2 regions of the Lentibacillus salinarum genome follow, and region 2 is predicted to be linked to the other one. Evidence: a T-box and tRNA genes for the amino acid it is inferred to sense, from the RefSeq annotation. Region 2 holds a T-box; the other holds one or more tRNA genes.
The links. A T-box is a leader RNA that pairs with one kind of tRNA and senses whether it is charged. The one in region 2 lies ahead of tyrS (tyrosine--tRNA ligase), so its partner is inferred to be a tRNA-Tyr.
Positions count from the first base shown of each region.

Region 1 (5,494 bases), on a different contig from region 2:
GAGGATGCAAATCCGGCCGCTGTCGGGACATGATTGGTTGAATGGATGTCGGCAAACACATCCGGTCTGCCTGCCGCTCTGCGAATCCGATCAAGAAATGCGGTCACCCGCTGGTATTCTGTTCCGTCAACCAGCCGGTCATTCAAATGAAACCGGTCTGCTGTCAGGTCTTCCCGGAATTCGGCGGTCGTTGTCGTATAAAAACCGTCCAATGTCAGCGATAAACTGTTGTTCATCGGCAGGATCAATGATTCATCGCGCTTTCCCCAATATTTGATAAGGGCAATGTTTGTATGGGCTTTAGCTGTCGCTTTCATGTCATATCCCCTTCAGTGCTGGCAAAAGTTTGTCACAAAAACGAGGTAAAATGACATCTTAAAGTGATCATTTTACCTTTGGCACACCTATGGATTAGTCGGTATTCTTTTTCAATGCGAATGACCAGACAGCATGTGCTCCAAATTTTTTCAGTTTTTCGCACAGCTGTTTGGAGTGCATTTCATTTTGAGCGAGTGCGATGACACATCCGCCATTGCCGGCTCCTGTCAATTTGGCACCCAGTGCACCTTCCTGCCGGGCAAAATAGATCAGCCTGTTCAAACCGGCATCACTGACACCAAGGGCTTCCAATTCTTTTTGGGCTTCGTTTAACAGCTGACCGAGCAAGTGCTTGCTCGCTGTTTCCAGGGCCGTTCTCGCCCGGTGGGTTATTTCCCCGATCCGTTCCAGTTTAGCCTGAATCCGGCGTGGTGCTGATTTAACCAGTTTTGTCACCGATTCCACTGCCAGCCGGGTATCGCCCATTCTACCGGAATCGGCCACGATAAAGTGAAAATCGCCCTGCGGCTCAATCAAGTCGGTCGGCTCTTCTTTCTGATACCAAATTGGCAGTTCGGACGTAATGGTCAGTGTATCAATACCGCTTGGCTCACCGTGTGCATGTCTTTCCGATATGTCTGCCAGATGTAATATATCTTCTATCAGATAGTCCTCTTCAGCATAGGCAAACAATGAACGAATAACTGCAACCGCCACCGACGCACTTGACCCCAGTCCTTTTCCGGGCGGGATAGATGACTTTATCCGGATCAGCAAATCCTGATGCGGCAAGTCAAGATGATCCAGTGTCGCCTCAACACATGTGGTGAGGCCACTTAATGATTCAGGTACGGACTCAATCGGGCCATGGTAAAATGTGCTGTCAATCTTGACCGAACCCGGGACATATTCCGCAATGGCCTCCACACCCACTAGCGGAAATGGGAGTGAAATGGCCGGCTGTCCATGGACAACGGCATGTTCGCCAATCAGAATTAATTTGCTATGAGCTACACCGATAGCTGTTTGTACGGAAGTTGTCGCTTTTTCTACACTCATTTTTTATATTCTTCCACCAATTCTTTAGCTTTTCCGACACGAATTTCGTTTTCATCAATCAGGCGCTGTGAAATCATATCAATCATCTCCCCTGTAGCTCCTGCTGCAATGGCAACAGAACGAGAATGTAATGCCATATGTCCCTTCTGGATTCCATCCGTTGCTAAGGCTTTTAATGCGCCAAGGTTCTGCGCAAGTCCGACAGCTACAATCACCTGGGCAAGTTCTTCTGCTGAGTCAACATTCAGAAGTTTGTGGGCAAGTTTCGCAATCGGGTGTACTCTGATTGAACCGCCAACCGTCCCGATTGACATCGGCAATTCCAACTCACCGACCAGATTGCCGTGCTCGTCCCTAGACCAGGCTGTCATCGATGTGTACATGCCATCACGGGCCGCATGTGCGTGAGCCCCTGCTTCCACCGCACGCCAGTCATTCCCGGTCGCAATGACGATTGGATCGATGCCATTCATGATGCCTTTATTATGCGTGACAGCACGGTACGGATCGGATGCGGCGAATTCATAAGCATGGATGACCCCATCACGCACGTATTCACCGGAAAATTCCCCTGTCTGCAGCCTATTCGGTGGAATCACACACCGTGCCCGCGCAAGACAGCGTTCCGGATAATTGGAAAGAATGCGCAAATAAACCTTTCCGTCAGTCAAATCTTCAATAACAGGCGCCAATGATTCAGCCATCGTGTTAATCATGTTGGCACCCATCGCATCACGTGTATCAACGTAAAGGTGGACGATCAGCATCTGACCATATTTGGAATCCGCCTCTTCATTTAGTATTCGAACATCCAGATCCTCTGCTCCGCCACCCCTGTTCAGTAGACTGGGGTAAGCATTATCAGCTGCTTCAAGCAACCTATCTTTTTTCCGTAAAACGGCTTCTTTGGCAGCATGGAAATCCGGGCAACCGACAACCTGAATTTGTCCGGTCATCACCCGGCCGGTTGCTTCGGTCGTAAACCCACCAGCATCTCTGACAATTTTCGCAATATGGCTGGCCGAAGCCACGACGGATGGTTCTTCTATAGCCATTGGTATAACGTAGTCTTTCCCGTTTATGAGGAAATTCAATCCCAACCCCAACGGCAGCGGGAAAGTCCCAATCACATTTTCAATCATATTATCAGCTGTGTCGATGGCTAACGGCTGTTTGGAAAATAAATAAGCCGTATCGTCTTCGGTAAACAGATCCATCGAGGTCAGCAATTGGCGGCGCTCTTCAACTGTCATGTTATAAAAGCCGGGAATTCTGGAAGTTTCCATGCCGTCTCATCCTTTTATACGCATTATGAATATGTGAAAGACATACTAATTGATTATCAATTTTACTGTTTCTATTATGTAAAAAAACAGGAAAAAATGCAAATAAACAAGGCTGTTAACACCATAACAACCTTGTTTATCTCTCGTTTCGTCTGTTATGTAATTATGCTAACGTATTATGTTCTGATGAGCCATGGAGGATTCGAACCTCCGACCCTCTGATTAAAAGTCAGATGCTCTGCCAACTGAGCTAATGGCTCGTGGATTTTATAAAAAGTATATCATTTACTTTAGTGATTCACTCTTATAAGTGCTTTGGGGTGCTCGTCGTGTTGCATGTTAATTCGGTGAAGTTGCACTCCTCGCAGGTCTGCACATAGTCGCATATTCGATGATGTCGGCGTCGTGCTCGTCGTGTTGCATGCTGTTTCGGTGAAGCAGGCACTCCTCGCAAGCGACGACACATAAAACCACCTTTTTGAAAATAGACATAAAAAAAGACTGGGCTAGCTGGATTCGAACCAGCGAATCACGGGATCAAAACCCGATGCCTTACCGCTTGGCTATAGCCCAATAATCAGGAATATGGTGGAGGGGGAGAGATTCGAACTCCCGAACCCTGAGGGAGCGGATTTACAGTCCGCCGCGTTTAGCCACTTCGCTACCCCTCCGTACTTATTGTTACTAACAACGTATTATTTTATACATGAAAAATTTAATGGTGCCGGCCAGAGGAATTGAACCCCCAACCTACTGATTACAAGTCAGTTGCTCTGCCAATTGAGCTAGACCGGCATATTTTAGAAACTTCTCTTAATTCCTTGTGTGCTATCATCTTGTGTGCTCGTCGTGTTGCAAGTGAATTCGATGAAGTTGCACTCCTCGCAGGCCTGCACATGGTAGCCTACTCGGTGATGTTAGCGGCTTGCTCTGCCAATTGAGCTAGACCGGCATTTGATAATATAGTGGTCTTAATCTTATGTGTGTTATCATTTTGTGTGCTCGTCGTGTTGCAAGTTGATTCGGTGATGTTGCACTCCTCGCAGGCCTGCACTTGGTAGCTTACTCGGTGATGTTGGCGGCTTGCTCTGCCAATTGGGCTAGACCGGCGTCTCCTGGTCAATATTCTTGCGCGATTTCATTTTATCTATACCGGGCATAGTAAATGGTGGAGGATGCAGGGTTCGAACCTGCGACCCCTTGCTTGTAAGGCAAGTGCTCTCCCGGCTGAGCTAATCCTCCGCTGGTGACCCGTACGGGATTCGAACCCGTGTTACCGCCGTGAAAGGGCGGTGTCTTAACCACTTGACCAACGGGCCATAATGCGCGTGTGCCATGCTTTGAAGTATGTATAGCCAAAACCGACAGATTTTATTATATACAGGTTGTCCTTCTTTGTAAAGAGGGTAAAGGAAAATTTTTATTTTCAAATTCAGCTTTTCCCTTTATAATTTAATTTACCAAAAAGTAACCTTCAAATCCGTGTGCAGGAGAGGATCATGATGGGGACTATTTTCCTGGAAGCAAACGGTGAACCTTTCAACGCGTTCGGCGCGAGTCATATTATCGCCTTATTGATTTATTTTGCCGGGGTCGCGGTTTTTTTGTCGCTGGCCAAAAAAATCCTGAACAATCCTGCCGCCTACAACATGATTCGCTGGAGCTTGTTCACCATCCTAATTTTATCCGAGGTCAGTTATCAGACATACACCGCTTTAAATGGGATTTGGAGTTTACGTGAGCATCTATTTCTTCACCTCTGTGGCATAGCTGGCATCACCGTCGCCATCGCTCTTATTAATCATAACAAGCGATTAATCCAAATCACATTTTTTATCGGACTCATCCCATCGTTTTTGGCTTTGGTTACGCCCGAATTACCGTTTGATTTTCCACATTATCGTTATTTGAAATTTTTTATCCACCACATGACGATTTCATGGACTAGTATATTTTTAGTCGTTTCCAGTCACGTCACGATTACATTCAAGTCATTCCTGAAAACATATGGCTATTTGCTGATCTATGCTGTCCTCATCGGGTTTTTGGTCAATCCGCTGTTGGGTTCTAATTATTTATACTTGTCGCATACACCAACCGCCAGCACACCGCTTGATTTGCTAGGGACCGGCACCTGGTATTATGTGAGACTAATTTTATTGGCCTTTGCCGTTTTCTTTGTGCAATATGTGATATACAGGCTGGTCACACGTCAAAAATTTGATCGCTAAGTATACATAAAAGCGACAACCCAGACAATCACGACAACCGGCAATGATGTATAGAGTGACCGCCACACACTCATATCATGTCTTTTAATTAAATACACCGCCACGAAAATTTCCATAATCGTGACAATAATGGCGAGCAGGATTAAAAGTGGGAATGTATTCAAGATGATTCCTTCCTCTCGTTATAGACTGTTTTTATTAGCGAACTCAGGCATTCGGCAGATCGGGTATATCCGAAAATATATCATTCATTGAAAAGGAGATGCACTGCATACGAGGTGATGTTTCGGTTTCATCTTCCCGGTAAATTTCCTTCAAGTCATAGTGATCCACATCTAATGTATACTGTTCAAGTGCTTCCTGTACCGAGTCAACCAGCCAATATTCAGCTATGCCGTATTTAGCATACATTTTCATTTTTTCCTTGCGATCGCGCTTAATAGATGATGGCGAAATACCTCGATTGCTAAATCAGGGCTGCCTTCAATCCCTTTATCTGTTACAATCTTAAGTCTTATTTTATGAACCATAACAAGATCAGGCAGCCTTACTTCATGCTCAGACAGTATAACATCTATCGGAGCAGTAAAGGTTATATAT
Region 1 covers NZ_JBHTNH010000004.1:12,470-17,963, reverse strand. Annotated here, with positions in the region: gene mvaD (diphosphomevalonate decarboxylase) at 1-317, opposite strand, end outside; gene mvk (mevalonate kinase) at 412-1,377, opposite strand; gene ACFQ4A_RS04510 (hydroxymethylglutaryl-CoA reductase, degradative) at 1,374-2,663, opposite strand; tRNA gene ACFQ4A_RS04505 (tRNA-Lys) at 2,851-2,923, opposite strand; tRNA gene ACFQ4A_RS04500 (tRNA-Gln) at 3,165-3,236, opposite strand; tRNA gene ACFQ4A_RS04495 (tRNA-Tyr) at 3,250-3,334, opposite strand; tRNA gene ACFQ4A_RS04490 (tRNA-Thr) at 3,383-3,458, opposite strand; tRNA gene ACFQ4A_RS04485 (tRNA-Val) at 3,830-3,905, opposite strand; tRNA gene ACFQ4A_RS04480 (tRNA-Glu) at 3,908-3,982, opposite strand; gene ACFQ4A_RS04475 (YwaF family protein) at 4,166-4,894, shown strand; gene ACFQ4A_RS04470 (hypothetical protein) at 4,891-5,058, opposite strand; gene ACFQ4A_RS04465 (Uma2 family endonuclease) at 5,102-5,305, opposite strand; gene ACFQ4A_RS04460 (Uma2 family endonuclease) at 5,487-5,494, opposite strand, start outside.
Region 1: it has a tRNA-Tyr gene. The T-box ahead of tyrS (tyrosine--tRNA ligase) is inferred to sense a tRNA for this amino acid. The anticodon was not compared.

Region 2 (5,494 bases):
CTGCCTTGACCGCTTTACCATCGACCATCATAAACGACCCTCGGATTAGACTGTCATCTTCTTCAGTCGGTACGTGTTTAGCGTTAAACAGATCCGTTTGAACCAAACCCGCTTCTTCACACAAGTCTGATGGCAGCATTCCGGAAATAGCACAGTAGCTTCGCGATACAATACCATCTGGCCGTTCAAAGTTTTTTTCGGGAGCCACAAGTTCCGGGTTGATGTCAGCCGCTGCGTTGGTCAGTTCAGCCCATAATTTTTGGGTTCGCTGACTGTAACTCAGAGAGCATGATGGACACTGAATACTTTTTCCTTCCTCGTAACCAATCCAGACACCCATCGACACATTGGGGTTGACACCGACAAACCAGGCATCTTTGTACTCCTGAGAGGTACCGGTCTTGCCGGCCCAGTCCACATTTCCATGCTTGATTTGTGAATTCAAGTATGCTCCGGTTCCGTGGTCAATGACATCGCGCATAATATCTAATGTCAAGTACGCTGTCTCTGGTGAAAAGACGTCGACAGGATCGGGCTCATGTTCAAAGACGATAGTCCCATCCTGATCAGTGATTTTTTCAATCATATGGCCGTCGACGAATTGTCCATGATTACCGAGGGTGGCAAATGCATTCACGTTTTCTTCGACAGTGATCCCGTCGGTTGTTCCGCCAATACCTAGCGAGCGATTAGCATACTCATTTTCCCTGAGTGTCGTAATGCCCATGGGTTCGAGGAATTCACTGACCGGGTCCTGGTCATTGAACCGGTTATAAAGATCGACTGCCGGGACATTATACGAATTGTAAAGTGCCTTCCTAGCTGGGACGAGCCCGTGATAGCCGCCACCATAGTTGCCTGGTGACCAGCCACCGCCGTAAGTTCTTGGCACATCAGCAATCGGTGTGCCCGGCTGGACAATCCCTTTTTCAAAGGCCGGCGCATATACCAGAATTGGTTTCATCGTACTGCCGTTGGACCGTTTGGCTTGTGTGGCATAGTTAAACTGGCTATTCTCATTGTGATCACGCCCGCCGACAAAGCCGATAATTCGGCCCGTCGCATTTTCAATCAGAATACCGCCTGTTTGTATTGGGTGCGTCTCTTCAACCTGTTCACCCGTTTCGGGGTCTTCCACAAGCCCAGTCCAATCCGGTCCGTAATGGTCATAGTTTTGAGTGATGTCTATAAAGGTATCCTGGGTTTCTTTGTCAATCGTTGTATGGATTTGATAGCCGTTCTGGCGTAGTGCCCGTTCAGCCAATATACGGTATTCGTCTTTCAGATCATCATTGCTGTTCAAGTCTTCTGTGGAGTATCCGTCCTCTTCAGCCAGGTGTTCCATAATTATGTCGCTGGCACGTTCTTCAACTTCATATGTCAAGTACGGATATTTTTCAACAGGTGACTGTGATTCTTCAGTAAAATCAGCTGTTATGTCATAGTCTAACGCTTCATCGTATTGTTCTTTCGTGATGTAGTCCGATTCATACATCCGGTTTAAAACAGACTGCATCCGGTTCAGACCCGGTTGAAGACTCTCTTCATCCTTGAGGCCGCCATTATTTTTAAACGGCGTATAGGTAGAAGGACTCTGTGGCAGACCGGCGATATAGGCCGCCTGGGCAAGGTTCACCTCGGATGCATCAATACCGAAAATGCCCTCCGTTGCTGTTTGGACACCGGCAATATTTCCACCGGAGGCATCCCGGCCAAATGGGACAATGTTCAAGTAAGCTTCCAGTATTTCGTCTTTTTCAAAAAAACGTTCCAGCCGCATGGCGATTAAGATTTCTTTTGCTTTCCGATCAAACGAGACTTCATTTGTGAGCATCTGATTTTTAACAAGCTGCTGCGTCAGGGTACTCCCACCAGACTGCGCGGAAGAAGCGCTCACCTGTTGTACAAGCGCCCGTACGATTGCTTTTGGTACAATGCCTTCGTGCTCGTTGAAATACTCATCCTCTGTGGCAATGACCGCATCTTTCAACACATCCGACACGTTTTCCAGTGCGGCTTCTTCGCGGTAAATGTCAGACCGGATATCTCCAATGTATTTTTCATCAGCAAAATAGAGGGAAGATGTTTCTTCATAGTTGTAAATATCCTGCTGCATACTTTCATAATCGCGTACCGGTTCATCCTTGACGAGTGAAGCAAAGTAACCTGCGCCAACTCCACCAGCAAAGAAGGCACCAATAGTACCGATGATGAGGAAAAATAATACAATGTTCCAGATGACGTCATAACCGATACGTGTCGATTTTTGGATTTTTCCTTTTTCCCATATGGCTTTGGCTTTCTTTGTATAGCGGTGTGACGTGACACTTCCCCATAATGATTTCACTTTGTGTTTATATTTATGGAATAATTGCTTTAGATCCAATCCTACCCCTCCCCTGAATCACATCCATTATAGCACAGCAACTCTGGTGGTTGAATTAAAATTTGCCAGTCGTATATTGCATTTGTGTTACAAATATGGTATGAATAGAGAATAATCATATCGTAAATGCGTTGAAGGATCATAGTAGCTCTGCAAATCCCTTTGCCAGAGAGCCGGCGGATGGTGTAAGCCGGAAAACATTTGCAGGTGAATTACAATCCGGAGTATCTTCTTTTGCAGGATTATTTGAATAGGCAAAGGAAGACGGTTAATCAATCGTTAACAGTCCCAAGTGGCATCAATATGAGCAACAAGGGTGGTACCGCGTGTATAAACTCGTCCCTTATTTTTCAAGGGGCGGGTTTTTTAGTTTGCTGCTGGTGAGGCATAATTTTTGAAATGGAGTGAAGAACATGGATATTTTACAGGACCTGGAAAATCGCGGTTTGATTCAGCAGACAACCGACAGGGAAGCTTTGCAAAAACATTTGAACGACAATCAGGTAACATTATATTGCGGTTTTGATCCGACAGCTGACAGTCTGCATATCGGGCACTTGCTGCCAATTATTATGCTGAAACGGTTTCAGCGGGCCGGACACAAACCAATTGCCTTGATTGGCGGAGGCACGGGCATGATCGGGGACCCAAGCGGTCGGTCAACTGAACGGTCCCTGAATGAAGCGTCAGTCGTTCATGAATACAGTGAACAGGTCAAGCTGCAACTGGCCAAGCTGGTTGACTTTGACAATGGTACGAATGCAGCAGTTGCCAGGAACAATCATGACTGGTTGGGCCATATGACGGTGATTGACTTTTTGCGTGATGCGGGTAAGCATTTTGGCATTAACTATATGCTAGGTAAAGAATCGGTATCTACCCGGATTGAGCAAGGTATTTCATATACCGAATTTAGTTACATGATTTTGCAGTCACTCGACTTCATGAAACTCTATGAAGAGGAAAACTGTACTCTGCAGATTGGCGGCAGTGACCAGTGGGGCAATATTACAGCCGGTATGGAACTGATCCGCCGTTCCCGGGAAAACGAAGATGATGACATCAATGTTTTCGGGCTGACGGTTCCGTTAATTACGAAAGCAGACGGCAGTAAATTCGGCAAAACAGCGGGCGGCGCCATTTGGCTTGATCCGGAAAAAACAACCCCTTATGAGTTTTACCAATTCTGGATCAACACCGACGATCGTGATGTCATGAAATTCTTGCGTTACTTTACCTTCCTTGAAGAAGATGAGTTGGCTGAATTGCAAACGGCGCTCGACAAGCATCCGGAAACACGGCTTGCGCAAAAACGTCTGGCTGAAGAAATGACGGTTATGGTGCATAGTCAGGGAGCGCTGGAACAAGCACAGAAAATAACAACATCCTTGTTCAGCGGTGATTTGAAAGATTTGTCCGCCGGTGATATTGAACAAGGATTTAAAGATGTGCCGACATTTGAAGCTTCTAAAGATGACGTAGGGCTAATTGACTTACTTGTTAATGCGTCCATTTCATCATCCAAACGCCAGGCCAGAGAAGATATTCAAAACGGCGCGATCTATATTAACGGTGAACGCCAGCAGGATCTGCAATACGTTGTGAATGAAGCAGATCGCATTGACAATCAATTTACCGTCATCCGGCGTGGGAAGAAGAAATACTTCCTCGTGCACTTCAGTTAAACTAAGGATTTAAGGATATCTTCATAACGACCATCGACATGAGTTTGGATTTGGGGGCATGAAAATAATTTTTATTTTCATGCCCCTTTTTTTAAATTGGTTTCGATTGTAATAGTAGAAGAGGGTTTATCGAGATAGTGTTAGGAAAGCGGGAAGCCAAAACGAAAGGAGGGAAGTTATCCCCCCTTATCTTGATTCAATTAGGCAGTCTTCTGCAAATCTGCTTCAATTCTGTCCGATTTATTTTGTTTCGCTTTCCGGAAGAACCACATGGCAAAGGCAATCGTAAGGATAACCCCGCCTATATGTGACATCTGAAGTGACAGATTAAAACCGATCGGCGCATTCAATATATAAACAAATACCATGTCGGTAATGAATAATGCCGGGACGAGCGATATCCAATAGTTTTTCCCTTTAATAAGCATGTACATCGTGGCAATCCACAGGGCAAGTGCTGCTGTTGATTGGTTTGCCCAGGAGAAATACCGCCATAAAATATCAAAATCGATTTGCGTTAAAATGATTGAAACGATGAATAATGGGACCGCAATGACTAAACGATTGGTCACTTTTTTCTGGCTCAATTTAATATAATCCGCAATCACGGAACGAGCTGCACGAAAAGCCGTGTCACCCGATGTAATTGGAAGCACGATAACACCTAATACCGCAATGGTTCCGCCGACTGCGCCAAGAAGGGTTGTCGATGCCTCATTCACGACTGCAGAAGCTGTGCCGGCATTAATCAGGGCATTTAACGCTTCTCCGTGGAAAAGACTCATGGCTGCGGCTGCCCATATCATAGCGATAATACCTTCCGCAATCATCATCCCGTAAAAAACATAACGGCCTTGTTTTTCTTTTTGTACCGTACGGGAAATGAGCGGCGACTGTGTCGCATGGAATCCAGACAGTGCACCACACGTAATCGTTAAAAATAACATGGGAAATATGGGCAAATTTTCCGGGTGCATGTTTCCGAGTGTCAGCTCAGGTATCGCCGGACCGTGCCCTGATGAAAACATGGCAATGCCGACCCCAACTGTGCCGATTAAAAGCACAGCACCAAGGAATGGGTATATGCTGCCGATAATCTTATCAATCGGAAGCATCGTCGATAATAAGAAATAAAGAAATATGATACCTAAAATAATCCATAATGCTATATGACCATCCAATAAAATATGAAGCAGCGAACCGGATGTTGTGGCAAATACCGTTCCTACCAAGAGAAGCAGAAGTAATGCGAATGCATTGACCAAATGACGCGGAAATTTCCCCAAAAATTTACCGGCAAGCTCCGGTATGTGCGCGCCTTTGTTGCGAATGGATATCATACCAGTTAAATAGTCGTGAACAGCACCCGCAAAAATAGAACCAAGCACAATCCAAATAAATGCAACAGGGCCAAATAAGGCAC
Region 2 covers NZ_JBHTNH010000024.1:104,574-110,067, reverse strand. Annotated here, with positions in the region: gene ACFQ4A_RS11380 (transglycosylase domain-containing protein) at 1-2,386, opposite strand, end outside; T-box leader at 2,509-2,733, shown strand; gene tyrS (tyrosine--tRNA ligase) at 2,800-4,071, shown strand; gene ACFQ4A_RS11370 (carbon starvation CstA family protein) at 4,272-5,494, opposite strand, start outside.